Regions from separate parts of the Streptomyces sp. SD15 genome, predicted to be linked through region 2. Evidence: riboswitches for the same ligand, from Rfam matches in the RefSeq annotation. Region 2 holds a riboswitch; each other region holds the start of a gene.
What was found. A riboswitch is a leader RNA that binds a small molecule or an ion and turns the genes downstream of it on or off. The one in region 2 is predicted to bind cyclic di-AMP.

Region 1: another riboswitch for cyclic di-AMP. It lies ahead of ACX28W_RS05070 (M23 family metallopeptidase); the one in region 2 lies ahead of ACX28W_RS22765 (M23 family metallopeptidase).
Region 3: another riboswitch for cyclic di-AMP. It lies ahead of ACX28W_RS13750 (transglycosylase family protein); the one in region 2 lies ahead of ACX28W_RS22765 (M23 family metallopeptidase).
Region 4: another riboswitch for cyclic di-AMP. It lies ahead of ACX28W_RS07200 (C40 family peptidase); the one in region 2 lies ahead of ACX28W_RS22765 (M23 family metallopeptidase).

What each region holds. Positions count from the first base shown of each region.
Region 1 covers NZ_JBTLMO010000004.1:19,390-26,423, reverse strand. Annotated here, with positions in the region: gene ACX28W_RS05085 (dihydrofolate reductase family protein) at 1-474, shown strand, start outside; tRNA gene ACX28W_RS05080 (tRNA-Met) at 561-634, shown strand; gene ACX28W_RS05075 (PP2C family protein-serine/threonine phosphatase) at 1,270-2,397, shown strand; cyclic di-AMP (ydaO/yuaA leader) riboswitch at 2,652-2,807, shown strand; gene ACX28W_RS05070 (M23 family metallopeptidase) at 2,819-3,862, shown strand; gene ACX28W_RS05065 (aldo/keto reductase) at 3,979-4,923, shown strand; gene ACX28W_RS05060 (PrsW family intramembrane metalloprotease) at 4,955-6,316, opposite strand; gene trmB (tRNA (guanosine(46)-N7)-methyltransferase TrmB) at 6,380-7,034, opposite strand, start outside.
Region 2 covers NZ_JBTLMO010000022.1:123,239-130,272, reverse strand. Annotated here, with positions in the region: gene ACX28W_RS22775 (HPr family phosphocarrier protein) at 1-80, shown strand, start outside; gene ACX28W_RS22770 (GntR family transcriptional regulator) at 271-966, opposite strand; gene ACX28W_RS22765 (M23 family metallopeptidase) at 1,148-1,912, opposite strand; cyclic di-AMP (ydaO/yuaA leader) riboswitch at 1,926-2,090, opposite strand; gene ACX28W_RS22760 (M16 family metallopeptidase) at 2,283-3,671, opposite strand; gene ACX28W_RS22755 (M16 family metallopeptidase) at 3,668-5,008, opposite strand; gene ACX28W_RS22750 (DNA gyrase/topoisomerase IV subunit A) at 5,381-7,034, shown strand, end outside.
Region 3 covers NZ_JBTLMO010000011.1:144,887-151,920, forward strand. Annotated here, with positions in the region: gene ACX28W_RS13735 (DUF501 domain-containing protein) at 1-220, opposite strand, end outside; gene ACX28W_RS13740 (FtsB family cell division protein) at 267-743, opposite strand; gene eno (phosphopyruvate hydratase) at 1,046-2,332, opposite strand; gene ACX28W_RS13750 (transglycosylase family protein) at 2,654-3,358, opposite strand; cyclic di-AMP (ydaO/yuaA leader) riboswitch at 3,363-3,526, opposite strand; gene ACX28W_RS13755 (transglycosylase family protein) at 3,704-4,714, opposite strand; gene ACX28W_RS13760 (cytochrome P450 family protein) at 4,890-6,161, opposite strand; gene ACX28W_RS13765 (globin domain-containing protein) at 6,339-7,034, shown strand, end outside.
Region 4 covers NZ_JBTLMO010000005.1:153,298-160,331, forward strand. Annotated here, with positions in the region: gene ACX28W_RS07185 (primary-amine oxidase) at 1-1,119, shown strand, start outside; gene ACX28W_RS07190 (class I SAM-dependent DNA methyltransferase) at 1,252-1,935, shown strand; gene ACX28W_RS07195 (SpoIIE family protein phosphatase) at 2,240-4,039, shown strand; cyclic di-AMP (ydaO/yuaA leader) riboswitch at 4,241-4,406, shown strand; gene ACX28W_RS07200 (C40 family peptidase) at 4,464-5,777, shown strand; gene ACX28W_RS07205 (SpoIIE family protein phosphatase) at 6,204-7,034, shown strand, end outside.

The sequences.
Region 1 (7,034 bases), on a different contig from region 2:
CCCGGCGTCGGCGCTCTCGCCTCCGCCGCGGACCGGCACTGGCTGCGGCTCGCGTGCGAGCTGGCGGAACTGTGCCCGCCGTCGCGGACCGCGTTCAGCGTGGGAGCGGTCGTGGTGGCGGCCGACGGAACCGAGCTTGCCCGTGGGCACTCCCGGGAGGGGAGCGATGCCGTCGTACACGCGGAGGAGGCGGCCCTCGCCAAGATCGATCCCGCGGATCCGCGCCTTCGCTCCGCCACCGTCTACAGCAGCCTCGAACCGTGCGCCCGCCGCGCCTCCCGGCCCGCTCCCTGCGCCCGGCTGATCCTCGACGCGGGAGTACGGCGGGTCGTCACCGCGTGGCGCGAGCCCGACACGTTCGTGGCGGCGGCCGACGGTACCGGGCTGCTGGTGGCCGCGGGTGCGGATGTCGTCGTACTGCCGGAGTACGAGGAGCGGGCGGTGGCACCCAACCGGCACCTTCTTTCCCCGTGAGGAACCCGCCCGGATGAACGGCAGGAGGGGTGCGCGTAAACGCGTGTGCTTCGGACCCCGCGGATGGCGTACACTAATTTCAACGACGCGGGGTGGAGCAGCTCGGTAGCTCGCTGGGCTCATAACCCAGAGGTCGCAGGTTCAAATCCTGTCCCCGCTACTGAAGGCCGAGGGCCGGAACTCAGATTCATGAGTTCCGGCCCTCGGTTTTTTGGCTTTCCGCATCCGCGCGCACGCCGCTTTCTCGCGCCGCTTTCTCACGCCTCGACGGTCGGTAGTCTTGCGCTCACTATGAGTTGCCTTCGCTGGATGGAACGGCGCGGACCGGTGCCCGCCTTGTTGCTCGCCGTGGGCGCGCTGTCCCTCGGGGCCTGCCACGGCGGCCCCGGCCTAGCGCCGCGGGACGGGACCGTCATCGCCCCGGCCGGGTACCACCACGGTCCCTTCCCCGGGGCTCGCCGTCCGGGCGGTCCGGCTGGTGCTTCGCGTACGGAATCTCTCGTGGCGGGAGGATGCTCCTGGCGGGAGGGATGCGCGCGGACCGGCTGGGGTGCGAGCCGCTGATCGTCACGGGCGCCCGCAGCAGGTGATCCTGCGGGACGCGGCGCGCTGCGGGGCGGTCGCCGCGGAGGGTCGGGTGCGGGGACTTCCCGCTGTCACGCATCCCTCGGTCGGCCCACCCCGCTCGCCCCCCGCCCCCGCTCCGGGAAACCTGGACGGGTGGGGCAGCGAGGAGGTGCGCAGCGGGCTGGAGGGTCCGACGACCGGGCGGGCCGGAAGGTGCCCAGGCACTCCGTGTCCGATCCGAGGCCGCAGGGCGAGCCGACTCCGTGCCCCACCGAGGGGAAGCGGCGGAAAATCTCGTACGTGCGGGCCTTCGTCCGGGCGCTGCCCGCGCTGCTCGTCGTCGCCGGGGCGTTCTACGAGTACCTCACGCCGACGGCGTACACCGCGGGCCCCCTCTTCACGGCCGCACCGCTCGTGGCCGCGCCGCTGTTCTCGCTGCGCGGCACGGTGCTGACCGGCGCCGCGGCGGTCGTCGTGGTGCTCGCGATCCACCTCCGGTTCGGCCTCGCCTTCACCGTGGACGCGATCACCGAGACGTTCACGGTGGCGACGGTCTCCGTGCTGGCCGTGCTCATCAACAACCTTGTACGCCGCGGCGGCGAACGGCTCGCCTCGGCCCGCGAGATCGCCGAGGCGGCCCAGCGTGCCGTGCTGCCGGAGCCCGAGGAGCGGATCGGCGGGCTCGAGGTCGCGGCGCGGTACGAGGCCGCGCAGGCCGGCGCGTTCATCGGCGGCGATCTGTACGCCGTGCAGGACTCCCCGCACGGCGTACGGCTGCTGGTGGGCGACGTACGCGGGAAGGGTATGGGCGCGGTGGGCGCCGTGGCGGTGGTCATCGGGTCGTTCCGGGAGGCCGCCGAGCAGGAGGCGACGCTGGAGGCGATCGCGGGGCGCCTTGAGCGGGCGCTGGCGCGCGAGGCCACCCGGCGCGACAGCATCGAGATCTCCGAGGGGTTCGCCACGGCCGTCCTCGCGGAGATCCCGCACGGAGGCCGCGTCGTACGGACCGTCAGCCGCGGCCACCCGCCGCCGCTGCTCCTGCGCGAGGACGGTTCGCTGGTCGAGCTCGCCGCCGAGGACCCCGCACTGCCGCTCGGCATGGGCGAGTTGGGCACCTGGCCGGACCGTGGGGAGGAGGTGGATTTCCCACGCGGGGCCATGCTCCTCTTCTACACGGACGGCCTGTCCGAGGCCCGCGACCGGCACGGGAACTTCTACGATCCGGCGGCGCGTCTGGCCGGGCGGGTCTTCGGCGGCCCGGACGCGCTGCTGGCCACGCTCGCCGAGGAGGTCCGCCGGCATACGGGCGGCGCCTTGACCGACGACATGGCGCTGCTCGCGGTACGGCGTCCGTGACTGTTGCGCGCGGTTCTTGATCGTTGTCACGAGGGGTGATCGGTCGACGCCCCTCCGCATAACAACTGACACGCCGTCAAGTAAACGTGTTTCGGTGAGGCGTGGTCAACTCGCCCGATTTTCGCCGGTCATCACCCGTAAGTCCTGGCCAAAAGCTGTTAACGATCAGTCCGAACAGCTTGGAATCCGGTGCCCGAGTCTATTAACGTTCGATAACGCAGCGCGGTCGTCCCAGCCGTCACAAGAGATGGCTCCGTGCGCACGCGCCGAATCCCGCAAGGGAACCGGGGAACCACCAATTTGGGGTGAATCGAGCGTCTTTCGCGGTGAGATACCGCGGTTGACGCGCGTAGGAGACCTTCCTGCTCCGAACCCGTCAGCTAACCCGGTAGGCGAGAAGGAAGGAAAGGAGCACGCCCACGTGGCGTCCAACCGGCCCGCCCAGCCCACTTCGTTCGCGCCGAACGACACTCAGACTTTTGGCTACGCATACGGCAACGACGAGGGCCCCTGGGAGGAGTGGAATCCCACCGAGGATTCCGTCCGTCCCGTCCGCGGCCGGCACCGCGTCTCCAAGCAGCGCGGGGGCGGACTCGCGCGCAGCTCCACGGTCCTGGGCGTCGGCGTCATAGCCGCCGTCGGCGCGGGCGGCATGGCCACCGCGGCGCCCGGCAAGCCGCCGGTGTCGATCTCGCTGCCCGACCTGTCCTCGGTCACCGACTCGGCCAAGGCCCTGATATCCGACGACGGCGGCTCCAGCACGCCCAAGGGCTCCGCCACACCGCTCACCAGCGCCGGCCTGACCAGCGCCGACGCCTCGGAGGGCAGCAAGGACGCGGGCGAGGCGCTGCGTGCCCGCATCATCCAGCAGGCGGAGTCGCAGCAGGACCAGGTCGACAAGGCGGCCCAGGCCGCCGCCCAGGCCGCCGCCGCGAAGAAGGCCGCCGATCAGGCTGCCAAGGCGGAGGAGGCGGCCGAGGCCAAGGCCGCCGCCGCGAAGGAGAAGGCGGAGCAGGAGGCCAAGGAGCAGGCCGAGGCCGCGCGCCTCGCCGAGCTCGCCAAGAGCTTTGCGCTGCCCACCTCCTCGTACACCCTCACCTCGACCTTCGGCCAGGCCGGCTCCCTGTGGTCCTCCGGCTACCACACCGGCCTCGACTTCGCCGCGCCCACGGGCACGCCGATCAAGGCGATCCACAGCGGCACGATCACCGAGGCGGGCTGGTCCGGCTCGTACGGCTACCGCACGATCCTCACCCTCGACGACGGTACGGAGCTGTGGTACGCCCACCAGTCCTCGATCGGCGTCAGCGTCGGGCAGAAGGTCAACACGGGTGACGTCATCGGGCGTGTGGGCGCGACCGGCAACGTCACCGGGGCGCACCTCCACCTGGAGGTCCACACCGGCGGCAGCTCCACCGGGATCGACCCGATGGCGTGGCTGCGGAGCAAGGGCCTGACCCCCTGATCTCAGCCTTGATCTCGGCTCTGATCTCTCGGCTCTGATCTTTCCGTCCTGATCTCTCCGGTGGGGCCGGCTTGCGTGCGGAATATACGCGTCCGGTACGCATGTTGAAGTTGAGCATGACTTCTCTTCGCAAGCTCGGCTCCTCCGACCTCGAGGTCTTCCCGCTCGCCCTCGGCGGCAACGTCTTCGGCTGGACCGCCGACGAGACGCAGTCCTTCGCCGTCCTCGACGCGTACGCCGCGGCGGGCGGCAACTTCGTGGACACCGCTGACGCCTACTCCGCCTGGGTTCCCGGCAACTCGGGCGGCGAGTCGGAGACGATCATCGGCCAGTGGTTCGCCGCCCGCGGCAACCGCTCCGACGTCGTCCTCGCCACCAAGGTCAGCGCCCACCCCGAGTACAAGGGGCTGGCCCCGGCGAACATCAAGGCCGCCGCCGACGCCTCGCTGCGCCGCCTGGGCACGGACTACATCGACCTCTACTACACCCACTTCGACGACACCTCGGTCCCGGTCGAGGAAATCATCGGCGCGCTCGACGAGCTGGTCCGGGCCGGCAAGGTTCGTGCGATCGCCGCCTCCAACATCTCTCCCGAACGGCTCTCGGAGTCCCTGGAGTTCTCCGACCGCGAGGGCTTCGCGCGCTATGTCGCCCTCCAGCCCCACTACAACCTCGTCTCGCGCGACACCTATGAGGGCCGGCTCCAGGAGATCGCCTCCCGGGCCGGCCTGGCCGCCGTCCCGTACTACGCCCTCGCGTCCGGCTTCCTCACCGGCAAGTACCGCCCGGGTACGACGGTCGACTCGGCGCGTGCCGAGGGCGCGGCCGAGCACCTCGAGACCGAGCGGGGCATCCGGGTCCTGGCCGCCCTCGACGAGGCCGCCCAGGCCCACGACGTCCCCGTTGCCACGGTCGCCCTGGCCTGGCTCGCGGCCCAGCCGACGGTCGCGGCCCCCATCGCCTCGGCCCGCACGGTCGACCAGCTCCCGGCGCTGCTCGGGGTGGCGGACCTGGTGCTCACGGACGCGGAGCTGGCGAAACTGACGGAGGCGTCGGCCTGAGGCCGCCGTACCGTATCCCGCGTACGGGCCCTTACGACTGATACGGGTTGTAAGGGCTGTAGGCGGGATACGGCGCCGGCGGGTGGCCGTAGCCGTGGTTGCCGCCGTAGCCGTACCCGGACCACGGGGGCGGTACCGGTACCGGCACGACCGGGGCCGTCGCCCGTGCCGCGTACGCGAGGGAGGGGCGGGCGACCTCCCGGCGGCGCCAGAGCTCGTGCAGCAATTCCCGCTCCCGTACGACGAAGTCGGCGTCGGCCCGGCCGAGCCGCCCCCGGTGCCGCAGAAACGCGAGCGAGGTCGCGTACGCCTCGTACTGGGCGACCGAGCGCGCCGCGGGCTTGCCGAAGCGACGGGCGGCGTATTCGCGGGCGAGTCGCCGTGCCCGCATCGATCCGAGCGCGTACGGCTCGGGCGCGGTCAGCCACCCGGCGGCGGTGTACGCCGGAAGTTCGGTCCGCACGGTCTTCAGCTCCCGCTGCCGCGTCCAGATGACGAGGAAGGTGAGCAACCCGAACGCCGGCACCATGAACGCGCCGTACACCGCGAAGAACCCGTACTCCCCGAAGTTCGACGAGCCGTTCCAGACGGCGTGCATGCCCATCGCGAGCAGCAGCCCGGCGAGGGGCAGCAGGCCCCGGCGCAGCCGCCGGCGGTCGGCGGACAGCGCCGCGATGCCGAAGCCGATGCCGGTGAGCACGGTGAACAGCGGGTGCGCGAAGGGTGACATCACGACCCGGACGAAGAAGGTCGCGGCGGTGACGGAGGCCAGTCCGCGGTCGCCGCTGAGCTGGTCGGTGCCGAAGGCGTTGCCGAGGTAGAGGATGTTCTCGGTGAAGGCGAAGCCGGTCGCCGTGACTCCGGCTATGACGACCCCGTCGACGATCCCGGTGAAGTCCCGTCTGCGGAAGAGGAAGATCAGCAGGACGGCCGCGGCCTTCGCGGACTCCTCGACGATCGGCGCTATGACGGTCGCGCCCAGCGTGTCGGCGCTGGACGGGTCGGCGGTGGCGGTCGCTATCCACCGGGTCGCGAAGCTGTTCGCGACGATCGCTATCAGCGCCGCCGCGCATGCCCCCCAGGCGAACGCGAAGAGCAGGTTCCGCCAGGGGCCGGGCTCGACCCGGTCCAGCCAGCGGAACGCGGCGATGAGGAGCGGGACGGGCAGTACGGCGAGGCCGAGCCCCACCAGGAAGCCCTCGGTGCCGGTCTGTTGGCGGACCAGGGCCAGGATGACGAGGCCGGAGAGCGCGAGCAGGGAGATCAGCGCGCCGTACCGCACCCACTTGTGCTGCCACCAGTGCGCGTGCCGCAGCGCACCGTCGGACCGACCGTCGGCCGCACCCCCGGCAGGACCGCTGGGGTACGTCGGGTACGCGGGAAAGGTCGCCACGGCATTGACCCTAACGAGGGAGGGGCGCTGCCCGCGACGGTCCCGGTGCGGCCCGCAGGGGTTTCAGCCGCCCGAGGCGTGCTGGTCTTTTTGCTGGTCTAGGTGCTGTACGCGCCGGAAGAGGAGGTCGTTCACCACATGACCCTTGTCCAGTCCCTGGCCCTCGAAACGGGTCAGTGGCCGGAACTCCGGACGTCGCGCGTAACCGCCGTCCGGCTGGGTGTTCTCGAAGTCCGGGTGCGTGCTCAGTACGTGCAGCATCTCCTCGGCGTACGGCTCCCAGTCGGTCGCGCAGTGCACGAGGGCGCCGGGCTTGAGGCGGGTCGCGGCGAGGGTGAGGAACTCCGGCTGGATGAGCCGCCGCTTGTGGTGCCGCTTCTTGGGCCACGGGTCGGGGAAGTACACGCGCAGGCCGTCGAGCGAGTCGGGCTTGAGCATTTCCCTGAGCAGGATGATCGCGTCGCCGTTGCCGACTCGGATGTTGGTCAGGCCGCTCTGGTCCGCGAGGTTCAGCAGGTTGCCCTGGCCCGGTGTGTGCACGTCGACGGCCAGGATTCCGGTCTCCGGGTCCTCGGCTGCCATCTGTGCGGTGGCCTCGCCCATCCCGAACCCGATTTCGAGTACGACGGGACGGTCGCCCCCGAACAGCTCCGCCAGATCGATGACCCGCTGCCCGTCGATGTCCAGCCCCCACTTGGGCCACAGCCGCTGCAACGCG
Region 2 (7,034 bases):
CCGAGGGTGCGGACGCCGCGCTCGACCGGCTGGCGAAGCTGGTGGCGGAGGGTCTCGAGGAGCTCCCCGAGACCGTCTGAGGAACAGTCCCTCCCACGACGGTGGCGTTATTCGTCGCTGAGGGTGGAGTGTTTACTGCTACACAAAACACCACCCAGGAACAAATCGAAGGGCTCGTCCGGAATATCGGGCGAGTCCTTCGCCATTTCTTCTCCAGGGCAGCAAAAAGTAATCCCCGCGAATTACTCCTCTTTGTATACGGCTCCCGTGTTAATGACGCAGGCCCGTCATGTTTACGGGATGTTGCGAAGTCCTCACACGATCCTGGCGATCTCCCCCGGCGGGAAAGCGCAATCGGTGCGCGCCCGTCGCGCGCTCGGTGTGCAGCGCCGTGATCGCCCTGGCCCGCTCACTGTCGCCGCGCGCCACCGCGTCCACGATCCCGCCGTGCTCGGCCCAGGACTCGGCCGGATTGGCCGGCGCCTCGACCGCGTACATCCAGGCGATCTTGTGCCGCAGCTGAGCCAGCGTGGAGGTCAGCGCGGGGCTTCCGGAGGCCTGTGCGAGCGTCTCGTGGAACCAGCCGCCCAGCGAGCGCAGATCCTCGCTGTTGCCCCTCCTGGCCCGCTCCTGACCCAGTCTGACCAGGCCTCGAAGCACCTTGAGGTGGGCCTCGGTGCGGCGCTGCGCGGCCCTGGCGGCACCCAGCGGCTCCAGGAGCATGCGCATCTCCAAGAGATCGGCTGCCTCCTGCTCGGTGGGCTCCGCGACGCATGCGCCCGCGTGTCGACGGGTGAGAACGAAGCCCTCGGCTTCCAGGGTGCGCAGGGCCTCGCGCACCGGAACCCGCGAGACGCCGTAGCGGCGCGCGAGCAGTTCCTCGGTGAGCCGGCTACCGCGCTCGTAGACACCCGCGACGATGTCGTCGCGGATCGCTGTGCATACCGAGTGCGCAGGAACACGCATACCGGACCTCCGCTTTAATCCCCGTGAAACGCCGTCGATTGACGCTTGTTCAGTGACTCTATTGCAGAGACTCGGAATTTCCGATGGCGGGCCGGAATCCATGGATATTTTTTGGACAGAGTCGTTCGAAACGACGAAGCCCCGGCTGGGTGAGCCGGGGCTTCGGAAGTACTGCCGCAAGTCAGACGTTCACTCCGTGCGAGCGGAGGTAGGCGACGGGGTCGATGTCGGAGCCGTACTCCGCCGTCGTGCGGGCCTCGAAGTGGAGGTGCGGTCCGGTGGTGTTGCCGGTGGCCCCGGAGAGGCCTATCTGCCGGCCCGGGGTGACCGTCTGCCCCACGGAGACGGCGATGGACGACAGGTGGCCGTACATCGTGTAAGTGCCGTCGTTCATCTTCATGACGATCTGGTTGCCGTAGGCGCCGCCCCAGCCGGCCGTGACGACGGTGCCGGAGCCGACCGCGTGGACCGAGGCCCCGGACGCCGCGTGGAAGTCGACGCCGGTGTGGCTGCCGGACGACCAGAGGCTGCCGCCGGCCTGGTAACCGGTGGAGACATAGGAGCCGGTGATCGGCAGGACGAAGGAGTTCAGACGCTTGCGTTCGGCGGCGCGGGCGGCGCGCTCCTCCGCCTCACGCTCCTTCTTGGCCTCCTCCGCGGCCTGCTTCCGCGCGGCCTCTTCGGCCTGCTTCCGCGCTGCGGCCTCCTTGGCGGCGCGCTGCTGGGCGGCGGCCTGCGCATCTATCTGCGCGGCGACCGAGTCACCGATCGAGACGGCCCGGGTCAGCCCGATCGGATCGGCGGAGGTGTCCGCGGCGAACGCCGGGGCGGCCAGGGTTCCGATGACACCGGTGCTGGTGAGCGCCGCGACGCCGACGGCGTTCGTGGTCGTGCGCTTCACGCGGCTCGGACGGCGGTGCTTCCCTGAGCCACAGGTGAACGCCATGTAAGGGCTGGTCCTTTCCTTCCTTCTCGCCTACCGGGTTAGCTGACGGGTTCGGAGCAGGAAGGTCTCCTACGGACCCCCTTCGGATCGTGAAGGGCGTCCGATTCACCCCAGGGACTGCGTGTGGGTCCCCGGCTCCCCTGGCTCGCGCCGTACGGGGACTCGGCGATGACTGTCCGGTGCCGCGGGCGCGGCGCACTGCCTGACGAACAGCCGGACCGACGCTAAACGGGACATCTTTCAATCAACAAACGGATCACGGCTTTTGTAGCGCATGCCACAGGGCAGACAGGCAACCTCCCTATCAATACGGACAAATGGGGGCCCAGGAGGCTCTGCGGCCTCCTGGGCCCCCATGGGCCGTGCTGTCCTACTCGGCGGTCACGACGCTCACTTCACCGATTCCCAGAGCCTTGACCGGCTCCTCGATCTGCGTGGCGTCACCCACCAGGACGGTCACCAGACGGTCCACCGGGAAGGCGCTCACGGCGGCCGCGGTGGCCTCAACGGTGCCGGTCGCGGCCAGCTGCTGGTACAGCGTCGCCTGGTAGTCGTCCGGCAGGTGCTGCTCGACCTGGTCCGCGAGCGTGCTCGCCACCGCGGCCGCGGTCTCGAACTTGAGGGGCGCCACACCCACCAGGTTCTGTACGGCGATGTCGCGCTCGGCGTCCGTCAGGCCCTCGGCCGCGAGGGTGCGCAGCACCTTCCAGAGGTCGTCGAGCGCCGGGCCGGTGTTCGGGGTGTCCACGGAGCCGCTGATCGCGAGCATCGCGACGCCCGTGCCGTCCGGCGCGGAGCGCAGTACCTGGCCGAACGCCCGCACACCGTAGGTGTATCCCTTCTCCTCGCGCAGGACGCGGTCCAGGCGCGAGGTGAGGGTGCCACCGAGGCAGTACGTGCCGAGGACCTGGGCGGGCCAGACACGGTCGTGCCGGTCGGCGCCGACGCGTCCGATGAGCAGCTGCGTCTGGACCGCGCCGGGGCGGTCCACGATGATCACACGGCCGGTGTCGTCGGCGGTCACCGACGGCACGGGTCGCGGCTCGGCCGACGAGCCGGTCCAGGCGCCGAGCGTCTCCGCGAGCAGGGCTTCGAGGCCCACGTCGGTGAGGTCACCGACGATCACCGCGGTGGCCGTGGCGGGGCGTACGTGCTTCTCGTAGAAGGCGCGTACGGCCGCCGAGTCGATCTTCTGGACGGTCGCCTCGGTGCCCTGGCGCGGGCGCGACATGCGCGAGGTGGCCGGGAACAGCTCCTTGGAGAGCTCCTTGGCGGCACGGCGGGCCGGGTTGGCCGTCTCGTGCGGGATCTCGTCGAGCCGGTTGCGCACCAGCCGCTCGACCTCGCTCTCGGCGAACGCCGGTGCCCTGAGGGCGTCGGCGAGCAGACCGAGCGCCTTGGGGAGCCGCGACACGGGCACCTCGAGCGACAGCCGCACACCGGGATGGTCGGCGTGCGCGTCGAGCGTGGCGCCGCAGCGCTCCAGCTCGGCGGCGAACTCCTCGGCGGAGAGCTTGTCGGTGCCCTCCGAGAAGGCGCGCGCCATGATCGTGGCAACGCCGTCGAGGCTCGCGGGCTCGGCCTCCAGCGGCGCGGCGAGCAGCACCTCGACGGCGACGACCTGCTGGCCGGGGCGGTGGCAGTGCAGCACGGTCAGGCCGTTGTCGAGGGCGCCGCGCTCGGGGGCGGGGAAGGCCCACGGCTTGGCCTTGCCGGCCTGGGGCTGCTGGTGAAAGTCCATGGTGGCGAGCTCGGTCACTTCGCTGCCTCCTCGTCCTCGTCGGTGGTGGCGGCGGCGACCGGCTCGTACACGAGCACCGCCCGGTTGTCGGGGCGCAGGCGGGACTTGGCGGCCTCCTGGACCTCCTCGGCGGTGATGTCGAGGACGCGCTGCACGGCGGTCAGGGCGAGCTGCGGGTCGCCGAACAGGACGGCGTACCGGCACAGTTCGTCGGCGCGGCCCGCGACGGTGCCGAGCCGGTCCAGCCACTCGCGCTCCAACTGGGCCTGGGCGCGCTCCATTTCCTCGGCGGTGGGGCCCTCCTCGGCGAACCGGGCGAGCTCCTCGTCGACGGCGGCCTCGATCACCGGGACCTCGACGTCGCCGGACGTCTTCACGTCCAGCCACCCCAGGGAGGGCGCTCCGGCGAGCCGCAGCAGGCCGAACCCGGCCGCGACGGCGGTGCGGTCGCGGCGTACGAGCCGGTTGTAGAGCCGGGAGGACTCGCCGCCGCCGAGGACCGTCAGGGCGAGGTCGGCCGCGTCGCACGCGCGCGTGCCGTCCTCCGGGAGCCGGTAGGCAGCCATCAGGGCGCGTGCCGGGACCTCTTCCTCGACGACCTCGCGCAGCTGCTCGCCGAGGGTGTCGGGCAGGGTGCCGCTACGCGGCGCGGGCTTCCCGTCGTGCCCGGGGATGGAACCGAAGTACTTCTCGATCCACGCGAGCGTCTGCTCCGGGTCGATGTCGCCGACGACCGACAGCACGGCGTTGTTGGGCGCGTAGTACGTCCGGAAAAAGGCGCGGGCGTCCTCCAGGGTCGCCGCGTCCAGGTCCGCCATCGACCCGATCGGGGTGTGGTGGTACGGGTGGCCCTCGGGGTAGGCGAGGGCGGTCAGCTTCTCGAAAGCCGTGCCATAGGGGACGTTGTCGTAGCGCTGCCGACGCTCGTTCTTGACGACGTCCCGCTGGTTCTCCATGGACTCGTCGTCGAGCGCGACGAGCAGCGAGCCCATGCGGTCGGCCTCCAGCCAGAGAGCGAGCTCCAGCTGGTGGGCGGGCATCGTCTCGAAGTAGTTGGTGCGCTCGAAGCTGGTCGTGCCGTTGAGCGATCCGCCCGCGCCCTGCACCAGTTCGAAGTGACCGTTGCCCTTCACCTGGCCCGAGCCCTGGAACATCAGGTGCTCGAAGAGGTGGGCAAGTCCGGTACGGCCCTTGACCTCGTGGCGCGAGCCGACGTCGTACCAGAGGCACACCGCCGCGACCGGGGTCAGGTGATCCTCGGAGAGCACCACGCGCAGGCCGTTGGCCAGGCGGTGCTCGGTCGCTGTCAGGCCGCCGGAGCCTGCCTCAGCTGTGGCCGTGTGACCCATGGGCATGTACGTCCCTTCGATCGCGGAAAATGCAGAATTCCCTGCCTGTCCTGCCACTGTATGCAAGCGTGCCGACAGCTGGCGAAGTTCCCGCACCTCGTACGCCGAGAGCGAGAATCACGTAGACGGGAGACCGGGCTCCGCGGGCCGGGAGGCGTGACTTCCGCAGGCCGGGAAACCAGACTTCCGGAGGCCGGGAAACCCGGACTTCCGTAGGCGGGAAGGCCTGGCTTCCGTTCGCCGAGAGCGATCGGAAACGGGCTCCGCGAGGCCCCTACGGACGGGTCGCGGTCCGCGTTGTCAGTGGGGCGGTCCACAATGGTCCGCGTCAGATCCCGTTCATGCCCCGGCAGAGACTGTGAAGGAGCCGCAGCAGCGATGGCCCGCCGCAGCACGAAGACCCCGCCGCCCGACGACTCGTACGAGGAGAAGATCCTCGACATCGACGTCGTGGACGAGATGCAGGGCTCCTTCCTCGAATACGCGTACTCGGTCATCTACTCGCGAGCCCTGCCGGATGCCCGAGACGGCCTCAAGCCCGTGCATCGCCGCATCGTCTACCAGATGAACGAGATGGGGCTGCGCCCCGACCGCGGCTATGTGAAGTGCGCCCGCGTCGTCGGCGAGGTCATGGGTAAGCTCCACCCGCACGGCGACGCGTCGATCTATGACGCGCTGGTGCGCCTGGCCCAGCCGTTCTCCATGCGCCTGCCCCTGGTGGACGGCCATGGCAACTTCGGCTCTCTCGGCAATGACGACCCGCCGGCCGCCATGCGTTACACCGAGTGCCGGATGGCCGACGCCACGTCACTCATGACGGAGTCGATCGACGAGAACACAGTCGAATTCGCGCCGAACTACGACGGCCAGGAGCAGGAGCCGGACGTCCTCCCGGCCGCGTACCCGAATCTCCTGGTCAACGGCTCGTCGGGCATCGCCGTCGGCATGGCGACGAACATGCCGCCGCACAACCTCGGCGAAGTCATCGCCGCCGCCCGCCACCTCATCCGGTATCCGGGCGCCGACCTCGACACCCTGATGAGGTACATCCCGGGCCCCGACCTGCCCACCGGCGGCCGGATCGTCGGCCTCACCGGGATCAGGGACGCGTACGAGAACGGTCGCGGCACCTTCAAGATCCGCGCCACCGTCACCGTCGACAATGTGACCGCGCGCCGCAAGGGTCTCGTCGTCACCGAACTGCCCTTCACCGTCGGCCCGGAGAAGGTGATCGCGAAGATCAAGGACCTGGTCGGCTCGAAGAAGCTCCAGGGCATCGCCGATGTGAAGGACCTCACCGACCGCTCGCACGGCCTGCGCCTGGTCATCGAGATCAAGAACGGCTTCGTGCCGGAAGCGGTCCTGGAGCAGCTCTACAAGCTGACGCCGATGGAGGAGTCCTTCGGTATCAACAACGTGGCGCTGGTGGACGGCCAGCCGCTCACCCTGGGCCTCAAGGAGCTCCTGGAGGTCTATCTCGACCACCGCTTCGACGTCGTACGCCGCCGCAGCGAGTTCCGCCGCGGCAAGAAGCGGGACCGGCTGCACCTGGTCGAGGGCCTCCTCGTCGCCCTGCTGGACATCGACGAGGTCATCCGCCTCATCCGCTCCAGCGAGAACTCGGCGCAGGCCAAGGAGCGCCTGATCGAGCGCTTCTCCCTCTCCGAGATCCAGACGCAGTACATCCTGGACACGCCGCTGCGCCGCCTCACCAAGTTCGACCGCATCGAGCTGGAGTCGGAGCGCGACCGGCTCAACGGCGAGATCGACGAGCTGACCGGCATCCTGGACTCGGACGCGGAGCTGCGCAAGCTGGTCTCCGGCGAACTGGCCGCGGTGGCCAAGAAGTTCGGCACCGACCGGCGCACGGTGCTCCTGGAGTCCGCGGGCACCCTCGCCGCGACGGTCCCGCTCCAGGTGGCCGACGACCCGTGCCGGGTGCTGCTGTCCTCGACGGGCCTCCTCGCCCGTACGGCCAACGGCGAGCCCTTCGGGGAGGCCGAGGAGGGCAGGCGCACCAAGCACGACCTGA
Region 3 (7,034 bases), on a different contig from region 2:
TCGCCGAGGCGGCGCGCGGGCACGTCAGGTAGTACGTCGTCGGGAACGGCGTCCCGTCGGGGAGCCGGGGCGCCGTCTCCACCACGTCCGGCTGCCCGCAGGGACAGCGGTGCGCGATCGCGCGCAGTCCGCGCGGCGGCCGGCCGAGCTGCTGCTTGAAGGCCTCGACATCCGCGTCGGTCGGCTCGGTGCGCGGGGTGGGCGGCGGGGGCGTTTCCATGCCTGTGCTCAAGTCTCTTTCTTCGTCACTTCGTCACTTCGACGGTTCACCGGTCGGAGCGGTCGGACTTGTCGACGCCGTCCCAGACGTTGGCGTACCAGGGCCGGGCTGCCGCCCCCTGGTTCGTCCGCGACTGCTTCGCCGCGTCCGGGTCGATCACGACGTATCCGGTCTCGCCCGGCATCACATAATGCAGCCGCTCCCGGATCTGCTGCTCCGCGTACGCGTCGTCCTGCCAGCGTGCCTTGAGGTCGCGCAACTGCTCGACCCGCGCCCGGGCCTGCTCCCGCTGCCGCTCCAGGTCGGCGATCTCGGCGCGCTGGGACACGTACTGCCTTATCGGGTACGCGAGCGCCACGATCAGGGAACAGATGACGAGGGCGAGGAGCGCGGCCCGCCCGGTCAGCCGGGAACGGCGGGCCTGGCGCTTGGTCTGGGAGCGGTAGACCCGGGCGGCCGTCTGCTCGCCGAGCAGCCGCAGCCTGGTCGCGGTGGAGAACCGGTCCCGGTCCTTCACGGCCATGAGTCCCGCCTCCCCGATACCTGTACCCACCTGGACGTGCGTACGTCCCCGCACACGGTACGGGACCGAGTACGGGGACGTACGTACGACGCTTCCTACGGCTGCAACGCTCAGCCCTTGCTGTGCCCATGGTCCGCAAAGCGGAACTGCGGGAACGCTCAGCCCTTGCTGTGCCCATGGTCCGCAAAGCGGAACTGCGGGAACGCTCAGCCCTTGCTGTGCCCATGGTCCGCAAAGCGGAACTGCGGGAACGCTCAGCCCTTGCTGTGCCCATGGTCCGCAAAGCGGAACTGCGGGAACGCTCAGCCCTTGAAGCGCGGGAACGCGCTGCGACCCGCGTACACCGCCGCGTCGTCGAGGATCTCCTCGATGCGCAGCAGCTGGTTGTACTTGGCGACGCGGTCCGAGCGGGCCGGGGCGCCGGTCTTGATCTGGCCGCAGTTCACGGCGACGGCGAGGTCGGCGATGGTGACGTCCTCGGTCTCGCCGGAGCGGTGGGACATCATGCACTTGAAGCCGTTGCGCTGGGCCATCTCCACGGCGTCCAGCGTCTCGGTCAGCGAGCCGATCTGGTTCACCTTGACGAGCAGGGCGTTCGCGGAGCCCTCCTCGATGCCGCGGGCCAGACGCTCCGGGTTGGTGACGAAGAGGTCGTCGCCGACGATCTGGACCTTGTCGCCCAGCTTCTCGGTGATGACGTTCCAGCCGGCCCAGTCGTCCTCGTACAGCGGGTCCTCGATGGAGACCAGCGGGTACGCGGAGACGAGCTCCTCGTAGTACTCGGTCATCTCGGCGGCCGAGCGGGACTTGCCCTCGAACTCGTACTTGCCGTCCTTGTAGAACTCGGACGCGGCGACGTCGAGCGCGAGCGCGATCTGCTCGCCGGGGATGTAACCGGCCTGCTTGATGGCCTCGAGGATGAGGTCGAGCGCGGCGCGGTTGGACTCCAGGTTCGGGGCGAAGCCGCCCTCGTCACCGAGGCCGGTGGACAGGCCCTTGGTCTTCAGCACCTTCTTGAGGGTGTGGTAGACCTCGGCGCCCCAGCGCAGGGCCTCGGAGAAGGACTCCGCGCCGATCGGGGCGATCATGAACTCCTGGATGTCGACGTTCGAGTCGGCGTGCGACCCGCCGTTCAGGATGTTCATCATCGGAACGGGCAGCAGGTGCGCGTTCGGGCCGCCCAGGTAGCGGAAGAGGGGGAGGTCGGACGCCTCGGAGGCGGCGTGCGCGACGGCGAGCGAGACGCCGAGGATGGCGTTGGCGCCGAGGGAGCCCTTGTTGTCGGTGGCGTCCAGGTCGAACATCGCCTGGTCGATCAGGCGCTGCTCGGTGGCGTCGTAGCCGACGAGCTCCGGGCCGATCTGCTCGATGACCGCGAGGACGGCCTTCTCGACACCCTTGCCCTGGTAACGGTTGGGGTCACCGTCACGGAGCTCGATGGCCTCGAAGGCGCCGGTGGAGGCGCCGGACGGAACGGCGGCACGACCCGTGCTGCCGTCGTCGAGGCCAACCTCGACCTCGACCGTGGGGTTGCCTCGGGAGTCCAGGATTTCCCGGGCTACGACGACGTCGATGGACGGCACGAGCATCTCCTTCTGGGATGTGACGCGGGTACGCGGGGCCGCGAGGCCCGCACGGCGCGGAGCCTCGTTCGGCTACGCGAGATGAGCCTAACCGGCCCGGAGGGATCGGCCAGCCGGTCGACCACCTCTTGGGCAGAACTGAGGGTAAACATTGTTCCCCGGGGGAACAAAAAGCCCCGCTCCGGCGCGTACGGGGGAACACGCGCCGGAGCGGGGAGCCCGGGGGGACGGGGGGACCCTCATCGGGGTCTCCAGTGTGGAGACCCCTCTTATGAGGGGGCTGTCATTCAGCTGAGGGCAGCCGAGGTCACCCCCGGCCGGCCGAGGTCAGCTGAGGTGAAGCTGCTGACCCGGGTAGATGAAGTCCGCGTCGTCGACGATGTCCTTGTTCAGCTTGAACAGCTGCTGCCAGCCACCCTTGACGTTCTTCTTCTCGGCGATCGTGCTGAGGGAGTCACCCGCGACGACCTTGTACTCGCCGTCGCCCTTCGCGACCTTCTCGCCGGTCGGGGTGGAGACGGTCTTTTCGGCGGCCGGGCGCTCCGCCGAACGGGAGGCGGGCTGCTCCGTCGTACGGGTGGTGCTCGTGCCGGTGCTCGCGCTCTGCGTGTCGGCCGAGGACGCGGTGGAGGGCGCGCTGCTGCTCGTACCGCCGCTGTACGGGGTGCTGGACAGGCCCGTGCCACAGGTCGGCCAGGCGCCCTTGCCCTGCCCGGCGAGGACCTTCTCGCCGATGGCGATCTGCTGGGACTTGGAGGCCTGGTCGGCGGTGGACGCGTAGGCGGTGCCACCGTACGCGGCCCAGGTGGAGGCCGAGAACTGCAGGCCGCCGTAGTAGCCGTTGCCGGTGTTGATGGACCAGTTGCCGCCGGCCTCGCACTGGGCGACGGCGTCCCACTCGGAGTCGGTGGCGGCGGAGGCGTTGCCGGCCGCCATCAGCGGGGCGGCGATGGCCACACCGGTGACACCGGCGAGCGTGGCGATACGGGTCGCCTTGGACGGGCGGCGGTGCTTGCCCTTGCTGAGCAGCATGGAGTGATCCCCTCACCGACGCCTGCGAGGTGAGCTGTCGGGTTCGGGCGGGTGAGTGCCCGGCCGCGCGCTCTCGGCGCACGTCTTCACCCCAAGCCACTCCCGGTCAACTACCGGGCGTGGCACTTACCTTGGGTCCCCCGCTCCTGCCTACGGCGCTTGACGCGTCGACTGTTCCCGTACGGCCGCTGGCAGGATTCGGCGTTGCGATCGTCGGGGCCCGCTGTGGCGAGCGGTGATGACCGTAGGCAGGTAATCGGCGGAATTTCAAAGACGATCAGGGCTTCTGAGACTCATGTCTCAGTCTCACCAAACCGGACATTCCACGTCGAACCATGACGTGAACTACCGCTGCTTTTCGCCCGATTCAGCACTAACTGCAAGGCTCTGACCGGGGAGGATGAGGTCCGGATCGGCGCCGACCGTCCCCTCGTTCGCGGCGTACAGCTCCGACCATCCGCCTTCGAGGTCAAGGGAGTCGGCGATGGTCCAGAGATTGTCGCCGACGCGGACGACGTACGAGCCGTCGACGACGTCTCGGGATGCGCCGGAGTCGCGGGAGGCATGCCGGCCGGAGGAGTCGCCGGTACGTCCGTCCACCGAACTGCCGGTCGCACTACCGCTCGTGTCCTCGTCGGCACTGCCGCCGCGGTGGCGCCCGGCGCCGGTCGTCGCACCCTCGGACGTACTCGACGAGTCGTCACTCTGACCCGACTTGTCCGACTCGTCACTCTTCGCCGTGGCTGTGGAGGGGCTGTTGGAATGCTGAGAGTCGGAGTCACCCTCGGTGCCGGACGACGTGGCGGCCTTCGTCGTGTTCCCGGCCGCACCCGAGGGCGAGTCGGACGAAGTCGAGCCCGACGACGGCGAGTCGGACGAGTCGGACGAATCAGAAGAATCGGATGAATTCGACGATCCGGATGAGCTGGACGAGCCGGACGCGTCGTCCACCACACCCGTGTCGACCTCGAACTCGGCCGAGTTCGCACTGAGCCCGGAGAGCGGTCCGCAGGTGGGCCAGGCCACGAGGCCCTTGTCGTCAAGAAGCCGTTCGGCGAGGGCTATCTGCTGCGAGCGGCTGGCCTGGTCGGCGCTGGGCGCGTAGGTGAGGCCGCCGTACTTCTCCCAGTTCTCCTGGGTCACTTGCAGGCCGCCGTAGTACCCGTTGCCGTTGTCGGCGCTCCACTCGCCGCCGCTCTCGCACTCCGCGACCCGGTCCCATGTGGTGCCGTCGGCCGCACTCGCACCGGTGGCACCGAGCAACGGGATGGCGATGGCCGATCCGGTCACTCCTGCCGCGACGATGAGGGCCGGAGCCTGACGGGGGCGACGATGGCGGCCGTTCCCGGAGAGCATGCGGAAGCCTTTCGCGTGACAGCAGATGACTGCGCGACGTATGAGCCGCGTTGACGAGTGAACGTATCCGCACCCGAACACTTGTCACAAGTCGATGCAGCGCAGATCACGTGAAGATCACAGAGTTGAGCGTCCGTCACCTTTTCGTGACCGGATGATCGTGATCCCGACATGCCTACGGACCCGGTGTGAACTCCACCGGAAGCGTGCGCAATCCCCGCATAATGAGACCGCCACGCCAGCGCAAATCGGCTGAATCCCCCGCGAGTTGGAGGTCGGGGAGGCGGGTGAGGAGAGTGGCGAGCGCGGTCTGCCCCTCCAGTCGGGCGAGGGGAGCGCCGAGGCAGTAGTGGATGCCGTGGCCGTAGCCGAGGTGTTGGTTGTCACGGCGGGAGAGGTCGAGCGCGTCCGGCCGGTCGAACCGTTCAGGGTCGCGATCCGCCGCGGCGAGTACGACGAGAACGGGGTCGCCGGGCGCGATGTTCTGCCCGCCGATGTTGACGGCCTCGGTCGCGAACCGCCAGGTGGCGAGTTCGACGGGGCCGTCGTAGCGCAGGAGTTCCTCGACACCGGTTGCCAGCAGCGCCGTCTCCTTGGCGGCGAGGGAGGCCTGCAGCCGCTGTCGCTGCTCGGGGTGGGTGAGCAGGGCGTAGGTGCCGTTGCCGATCAGGTTCACGGTCGTCTCGAAACCTGCGAACAGGAGGATGAAGGCCATCGCCGCGGCCTCGTTCTCGGTGAGGTGCTCGCCGTGGTCGGAGGCGCGGATGAGGCCGGAGATGAGGTCTTCGCCGGGGGCGGGCGTGTCGGAGAGGGCCTCGCGCTTCTTGTGGATGAGCTCGGCGAGGTATCCGCGCATCTTCTTGACGGACCGCGCGACCCCACCCCGCGGCCCTCCGCCGTGCCGGATCATCATCCCCGCCCAGTCCCGGAAGTCGTCCTGGTCCTCGCGGGGGACGCCCAACAGGTCGCAGATGGCGTAGATGGGGAGCGGGAACGCGAACTCGTGGATGAGGTCGGCGGAGCCCTTGTCGGCGAACTGGTCGATGAGGTGGTCGGTGAGCTCCTGCACACGCGGCGCGAACTCCGCCACCCGCCGCGGCGTGAACGCCTTGCTGACGAGCCGCCGCAGCCGGGTGTGGTCCGGCGGATCGATGTTCAGCAGATGCGTCATCAGCTCGGCTTTCCGCTCCCCCGGAATGCCCGTCTTCCCCTTCGCGTGCGCGGGTTCGTCGTGATGGGCCGGGTTCTTGGACAGCCGCGCGTCGGCGAGCGCCTGCTTGGCGTCCGCGTAACGGGTGACGAGCCAGGCCTCCACCCCACTGGGGAGCCGCGTTCTGTGCACGGGCGCGTGCTCCCTGAGCCAGGCGTACGCCGGGTAGGGGTTGGTGGCGAACTCCCAGGTGAAGAGTTCGGGGGCGGGGCTGAACGGTGGGGGCTGGTCGGTCACGCCCTGACGGTATCCGGAGGTACGGCGCCCGCAACTCCGTGGTTCGCCGCCAGGAGCCATCGGAAACCGGGTTGGGCGCGCGCCCCGCCGCGATGGCCTTGCGCCCGCTTCACCCCAGACTCTCCGTACATGACCTGCCGTTTGACTCGGCGACTCATCACCTCCCTAAATCGCGCCGTGGACCCCGAAATACTCAGATCCAGTTTCGCGGTCGTCGAGAGACGCGCCGAGTTCGCGGTCAAGTACTTCTACTCGCATCTCTTCCGGCACCACCCGGACGTCCGCGGGCTCTTCCCGCTGGACTTTCCGGAGGACATGCAGCGGCAGCGCGACCGGTTGTTCGCGGCGCTCACGTATGTGATGGAGCGGCTGGAGGATCCGGCGCTGCCGGGCTACTTGCGGGAGCTGGGGCGGGATCACCGGAAGTATCTGGCCGAGCCGGAACACTATGCCGCCGTGGGGGCGAGTCTGCTCGCCGCGTTCGCCGTCGTCGCGGGGTCGACGTGGAACGCGGAGACCGAGAAGGCCTGGGGTGAGGCGTACGGGGCGATCACCAACGTCATGCTCCAGGGCGCGTGGGAGGCGCAGCACGCGGGTGAACCGCCCTGGTGGGATGCCGAGGTCGTGAACCGGGCGCTGCACGGCGAGGATCTCGTCGTGCTGACCCTGCGACCGCAGCACCGCCTCCGCTACTTCCCCGGCCAGTACGTCAGCGTCAACATCCCCCATCTGCCGGGCATTTGGCGGCCGTACTCACTGGGCAACGCGCCCCGCGCCGACCACACCCTCGACCTGCACGTCAGCCGTGTCGAGGGCGGGGTGCTCTCCACCGCCCTGGTCCGGCGCACCCGGGCGGGCGACATCCTGCGGCTC
Region 4 (7,034 bases), on a different contig from region 2:
GTCCCCTACTTCGACACCGCCTCCACGCAGTACCGCAAGAACTTCTTCGACTGGGGCGAGTACGGCGCGGGCCCGCTCACCAACTCGCTGGCCCTCGGCTGCGATTGCCTGGGCGTCATCCAGTACTTCGACGCGGCGGTGCTCGGCGGCGACGGCGTGCCCCGCCTCATCCCCAACGCCGTATGCGTGCACGAGGAGGACGACGGCATCCTGTGGAAGCACCACGACGGCCGTACCGGCCGCACGGAGGTGCGCCGCTCCCGCCGACTGATCATCTCGGCGTTCGCCACCGTCGCCAACTACGACTACGGCTTCTACTGGTCGCTGTACCAGGACGGTTCGGTGATGCTGGAGATCAAGATGACCGGCATCCTGTCCGCCACGGGTGTGGCGGAGGGCGAGGAGACCCCGTACGCACGGCGGGTCGCCCCGAACGTCGCGGTCACCAACCACCAGCACTTCTTCGCCGTCCGCCTCGACATGGCGGTGGACGGCCCCCGCAACCGCCTGGTCGAGGTGACCGCCGAGCACGAGACCGACCCGGACCTCGACCCGTACGGCAACGCCGCCCGAACCGTGCTGCGTCCGATCCTCAGCGAGGCGGAGGGCGGTCGGCGCACCGATCCCTCCCGTGCCCTGCACTGGCGGGTGGAGAGCACCGAGGCCGTCAACCGGATGGGTGAACCGACCGCGTACCGCGTGCACTTGGAGAACACCGCGGTGCTGCCGGTGCGGGAGGACAGCGTGTGCGCCCGCCGCGCCCCGTTCGTGGGGCGGCAGTTGTGGGCGACGGCCTACGACCCGGACCGGCGTTTCGTCGCCGGCGAGTACCCCAACCAGGCCGAGCCGGGCGCGGACGGGGTGCACAAGTGGCAGCAGGAGGACCGCTCCCTGGACGGCACGGACCTGGTGTTGTGGGCCACGGTCGGCTCCCACCACTTTCCGCGCCCCGAGGAATGGCCGGTCATGCCGGTGGCCCGGGCCCGGCTGCGGCTGGAACCCGACGGGTTCTTCGACCGCAACCCGGCCCTCGACGTCCCCGCACCTGTCTCGTGCCATACGCCACGCACCACGCCCACCGCCCAGGACCCTGCGACTCCGGACCACTGCTGCGGATGAACAAAGGGAAAGTCCTTGCCTACGCACTGTGCGCGGCTGGCTATCATCCGTGCTGATTCAACTAGGGACGACCTCCACAATCATTCATCCGAGTGTGAAATACTCCAATATGCCCAATGAAAGGTTACTTTCATGAGCAATAGGGACAATGGGCCGGATTATTACGCGAGTATACGACTTGACCGCACAGGTCAGGCCGAGGCCTTCGACGCCATCGGCGACCACTACGACGAGGCCTTCCCGCACAAGGAGGGTCAGGTTTCCGCCGGCGAATGGCTGATCGGCTCCCTGCAGGCAGACGCCCGCGTGCTGGACCTCGGCTGCGGCACCGGAGTGCCGACCGCACGCCAGCTGACGGACGCCGGCTTCGAGGTCGTGGGCATCGACCTGTCCGGCGGGATGGTGGGACTCGCCCAGGAACACGTCCCCGGTGCGACGTTCCACCGGCTGGATCTCGCGGACCTGCGACCGGGCGGCCCTCGCGACCTGGGCCGCTTCGACGCCGTCGCGGCCTTCTTCTCCCTCCTGATGCTGCCGCGCGCGGAGATCCCCCTCGCGCTGCTGACGGTCCGCCACCTTCTGGTACCCGGAGGCCTGTTCATCCTCTCGATGGTGGAAGCCGATGTGGACGACTTCTCGATCCCGTTCCTCGGCAACACGATCCGGGTCTCCGGTTACCTGAAGGAGGACCTGCGCGAGGTCATCGAGACCGGAGGCTTCGAGATCGTCAAGGAGTCCTCCTACACCTTCGCCCCGGCGGTCACCGACGTCCCGCCCGAGGAACAGGTCTTCCTCTGCTGCAGGAGGCGCGACTGAGAACGCACGATGCGACACCATGGGCCCGCGGCACCCACTCGACGGGACGAAACGCGTGACGAAGCACCACACCCCCCATGGAGACCCCGCCGAGGCCGCCCGGCGATCGGACGGCCCGGCGAGTGGGACGAGGCCTGTCGCACCCGCCGCACCCATGGGCTCGTGGGACGCTCGTACGCCTCAGACACCCCAGCCGCCTCCACCGCCCGGCCCTCGTGCCGGGTACCGGGCCACGCAGCCAAAAACCCCGCAACCAAAAGCCAGGCAGCCACATGCCGGGCAGCCACATGCCGGGCAGCCAAAGATGGCGCGCATCTCCCCCTCCTCTTCCGACACCGGGCGACGCGTGCCAGGCACCGAAGCTCCGGATCCGCACCCTTCGCAGGGCGCGGTGTCGGTCAGTACCGGCTCGCAGACCGACCGGCTTCGGTATCTCGACGTGGCAACTCGGCGGATCGCCCGCGGGATGGATCTGGACGAGACTCTCCGGGAACTGCGCCGGGCGGCCGTCCCCACGTTCGCGGACGCGATATTCATCCATCTGCGGGACCCGTTGCCGGTGGGGGACGAGAAGTCGGCCGCACCCGTCGTCCTCCAGCTGCACAGCATCGACCGGGCGCCCGCGACTCCGGACGCAGAGCGGTCCGTGAGGCCTGCGCCGAAGATCCTCCCCCAGCCCTCGGGTGTGGCCGAGTGCGTGCGTCCGACGGTCACCGGACGACTCGCACAGCTGCTGCTGGCCGGAGGGCCGGCGTTCGGCGACGTACCGGGGATCGCGTCGGCGGTGGCCGAGCTGCTAGGGCCCGTGGCGAGTACGCCCGGAACGCTCCCGCCGGGCCGCAGGCTGATCATCGCCCCGCTGCACGGCCGCCACCACGCCATGGGCATCGTCGTTCTCCTGCGCCGGCCGGAGCGCGCCGCCTTCACCGGTGACGACCTGCTCGTCGCCTCCCAGCTCGCGACGCATACCGCTCTCGGCGTCCAAAAGGCGGTGATGTACGGACACGAGGCCGCCGTGGCGGACACGCTGCAGCGCACCATGCTCCCGTCGTCGCTGCCCGAGCCCACCGGCGTCCGACTGGCCAGTCGTTATCTGCCGGCCTCGAAGACCGCGCAGGTCGGCGGCGACTGGTACGACGCGATCCCCCTGCCCGGCAATCGCATCGCCCTGATCGTCGGCGATGTCATGGGCCATTCCATGACCTCCGCCGCGATCATGGGCCAGCTGCGCACCATCGTGCAGACCCTCGCCGGGCTCGACCTGCCTCCGGACGAGGTCCTGCACCACCTCGACGAGCAGGCCCAGCGTCTTGGCGGCGACCACATGGCGACCTGCCTCTACGCGATCTACGACCCGATATCGCGGCGACTGCTCTTGGCGAACGCCGGCCACCCGCCCGCGATACTCCTGCACCCGGACGGCCGCGCGGAGGTACTGCACGTCCCGCCGGGCGCTCCGATCGGCGTCGGCGGCGTCGTCTTTGAATCGGTGGAGATGCCCGCGCCCACCGGAGCGACCCTCCTGCTGTACACCGACGGCCTCGTCGAGTCCCATGAAACAGACGTGGGTACAGGCGTCGCGGCTCTGCGCACCCACCTCCAAGGCACAGCCCACAGGCTCGTCACCTCCTCACTGGAACCGCTGTGCGACCAAGTGCTGGACACCTTGGGCCCGGGTGTCCGGGACGACGACATCGCGCTGCTCATCGCGCGATTCGAGGGCTTCCCCGCGGACAGCGTGGGGTACTGGTTCCTGGCCCCCCACCCGCTGACCGCGGGACAGGCACGGCGGTTGACCCGCAGGGCACTGCGCCGCTGGGGCCTGGAATCCTTGCTCGATTCGACGGAACTCATGGTCAGCGAGATCGTGACGAACGCCGTGCGCTTCGCCTCCCGGCCCATCGCCCTGCGGCTGCTCCGCTCGGACGTGGTCCGCTGCGAGGTGACCGACGACTCGCCCCAGGTGCCCCGGATGCGGCACGCCGAGCCAGGCGACGAGGGCGGCCGCGGCCTGTTCCTGGTCAATCAACTCGCGTGGCGCTGGGGAGCTACGAGACTGAGCACGGGCAAGGTCGTCTGGTTCGAGCAGCAGATCCCGAGGTGACCTGCCCCACTCGCCGGTGCGGCCTTGGGAGCGGGGTCGAGGAGTCGCCGGCCGGGGCGCGGACACCCTCTCCTCATGCCCAATTCACCAGGTCGGAAATGCATATGGGACATTTCACGCTTCAACCTTCACGTGAGGCACACAAGTTGGCTAGATTGGCAGGCAGGCCGCACGACTCCCTCCGGCGAACCTCGCCGGGTTGTGCGACCTCCGCCGAGTCCGCTGCACCCCAAAACAGCCGGAGACCCAACCGACCTTGGGGTGAATCGGCCCAACTGCCCACCAGGGCACGGGCCGTAGGGCATACCTTCCGAACCGTTCGCCCGAACCAGACAGCCAACTCGGTAGGCGGAGCACGGAAGGAGTACGTCCCCCCATGGCGCCGGAACGCACCCCGCGTCCTGGAGGCATGAGCCTCCCTGGCATGCGCGACTCCGCCCTCCCGGCCGCGGCCCTCACCTCTGAGGCCCAGGCTGCCCGGACCGCCGGCGCCACGCCGTCGGCAGGGAACGACGAGCCGAGCCGCGAAGAGGTCCAGCAGCGGATCAACAGCCTCTACAACCGGGCCGAGACCGCCACCGGGACCTACAACGCGACCCGCGCCACGACCACCGGATCACGCCAACGCGGCAATCCGGCACCCGGCAACGGGCGCCCGCGCACCGATCCCGCCCTCGACAACAACGTAGCCAAGCGGTGGTTCGACGTGGGGCGCGCGCGGCTGGGCCCGACCGTGCCGGCCCGGCTGCCGGCCGACAGAATGCCGAACCGTGCGGCCGACGCGCGGCCCACGGGCCCTGCGGGGCGTCCGCAGGACGAACTCACCGGCCGTGGACGGGAAGTGTCCGGCCCGCGCGTCCCGGAGTTGACCGCCGGGCCCGCAGCCGGGGTGCCCACCGGCCCCGTGGCGGAGTTGACCGCCGGGCCCATGGCCGCGCTGCCGGTCGCGCGGGAGGCACGCCAGGAGGAGGCCTCAAAGGCCCTGCCCGCGTTGGCCATCGAGCCTCCGCACACCTCGTTGAGGACGTCCAAGGAACAGATCCAGCAAAAGCTCGCCACGGCCCGTGAACTGCTGTCCAAGCACGCCGCACAGCACAGTGCGCAGCTCCCGGCGATCGAGCCCCGGGCCGAGGACACCTGGCGCACCTCCGAAGAACAGGCTCCCCGCCAAGCCGGTGAGGCGTGGCTGTGGCAGCAACCGGCCGGCCTCGGCGCCGACATGACCGTCGACACGGCCAGTACAACCGTCGACACGGCCTATACAAGCGTCGACACGGCCTATACAAGCGTCGACGCGGCCTTTACAAGCGTCGTCGCAGGCCATTCAACCGGCGCCGCAGCTTTCATCAGCACCGGCAGCGGGTCGGAGTCGGGATACGGCAGGAAGGCCGCGGAGGCACTCGCCTTTGCCCGTGGACAGATCGGCAGACCGTGCGTCTGGGGCGCGACCGGACCGGACTCGTACGACTGCTCCGGTCTCACCCAGTCCGCCTGGAAGGCCGCCGGGGTCGCACTCCCCCGTACCGTGCACGATCAGTCGACCGCCGGCACAGCGGTCGCCCTCGCCGACATGCAGCCCGGCGACCTGATCTTCTTCTCCGGCGATGTCGGCCACGTCGGCCTGTACACCGGCAACAGCATGATGATCCACGCGCCGAGCCCAGGGGCGTACATACGCGAGGAGTCGATCTTCTACGCCGGATCGTCGGCGATCCACAGTGCCGTACGGCCGGCGTGAAGCCCGGCCGGCCACGAGCGCGAAGTAGTCCTTGAACATCCAGAACGAGGCGCCGTTGACGTGGCCGCACCAGGGCGCGGATATGGGCAGCACCGGTCGGCACTGGGTCTGGCGTGACGCCGAGGGTCAGGCCGCCGGTGCGCCGCGGTCCGCTCGGACGCGGGCGGGCACCGCGACTCAGTAACAAGCAAGCCCCGCCTCCGGAGTACCGGAGGCGGGGCTGTATGGAGCGCCGGGCAGGCCTTGCACCTGCATCTCCCCGCAGGAAGCGGGACGTCTTTCCTTGGACCACCAACGCCAGGCTGACCACCGGAGTTCCGGCGGGCCGTTCAACAAGATCGATCATAGCCCAGCCGCGGCGAGGCCGGCTACATACATCCCCACCGTCACATCACTAGGATTTTCCGCTCTCGGTATATTGATCTCATGAATCCGCGGATGGCCCTTCTCCGTGCGATCGACGACGACGTGGCGGTGACCGAGGCGCTCCGTCTCGCTCTGGAACAGGTCGTGGCCGAGCTCGGCGGGGTCGGCGGCATGGTTCATGTGGGCGGGCCCGAGGGCCTGCGCGGGCTGCACCTGCTCGCGAGCAGCGGACTGCCCCCGACGATGACCGAGCCCTGGGAGCGCGTCCCGGACGACGGAAGCCTGCCACCGGTCCGCGCCGTACGCGAGGAAAGGAGCGTCTGGCTGGCCGCGGCCCCGCAGGCAAAACCGGCCCCCGGGACGACCACGGGCACGGACCCGGCCGACAGCGTCGCCACCGTCCCGCTGCCCGGCCCCGACAGACCACTGGGCGCACTCACCGTCCTGACCGAGGCCCGCCGCGCCCCCGAACCCGACCAGTGGGCCTTCCTGAACGCCGTCGCCGCCTGGATCGCCGTACGACTGGGCCGCCCCCTCCTGCCCAAGGAGCCACCACCTCGGGAACTGCGGCCCGGACCGCTTCTGCAACAGGCGCTGGAGGCCGTACGCGTCGGATCCTGGGAGTGGACCATGGCCACCGACGAGGTGGACCTGGACGAGGCGGCGATGAGCGTGCTCGGGCTCGATCCGGAGAAGTTCGACGGGCGGGCGGAAACATGGTTGAACCTCATCCATCCCGACGACAGGCCGTTGGTGACCTCCGAGGTCGACAAGGCGTTGCGCGATCGGCGCACGTACGGCACCGAGTACCGGGTGCGGCACCCGGACGGCACGATCGGCTGGGTCCAGGTACGCGGCCAGGTGAAACTGGCGCACGCCGATCAGCCCGTC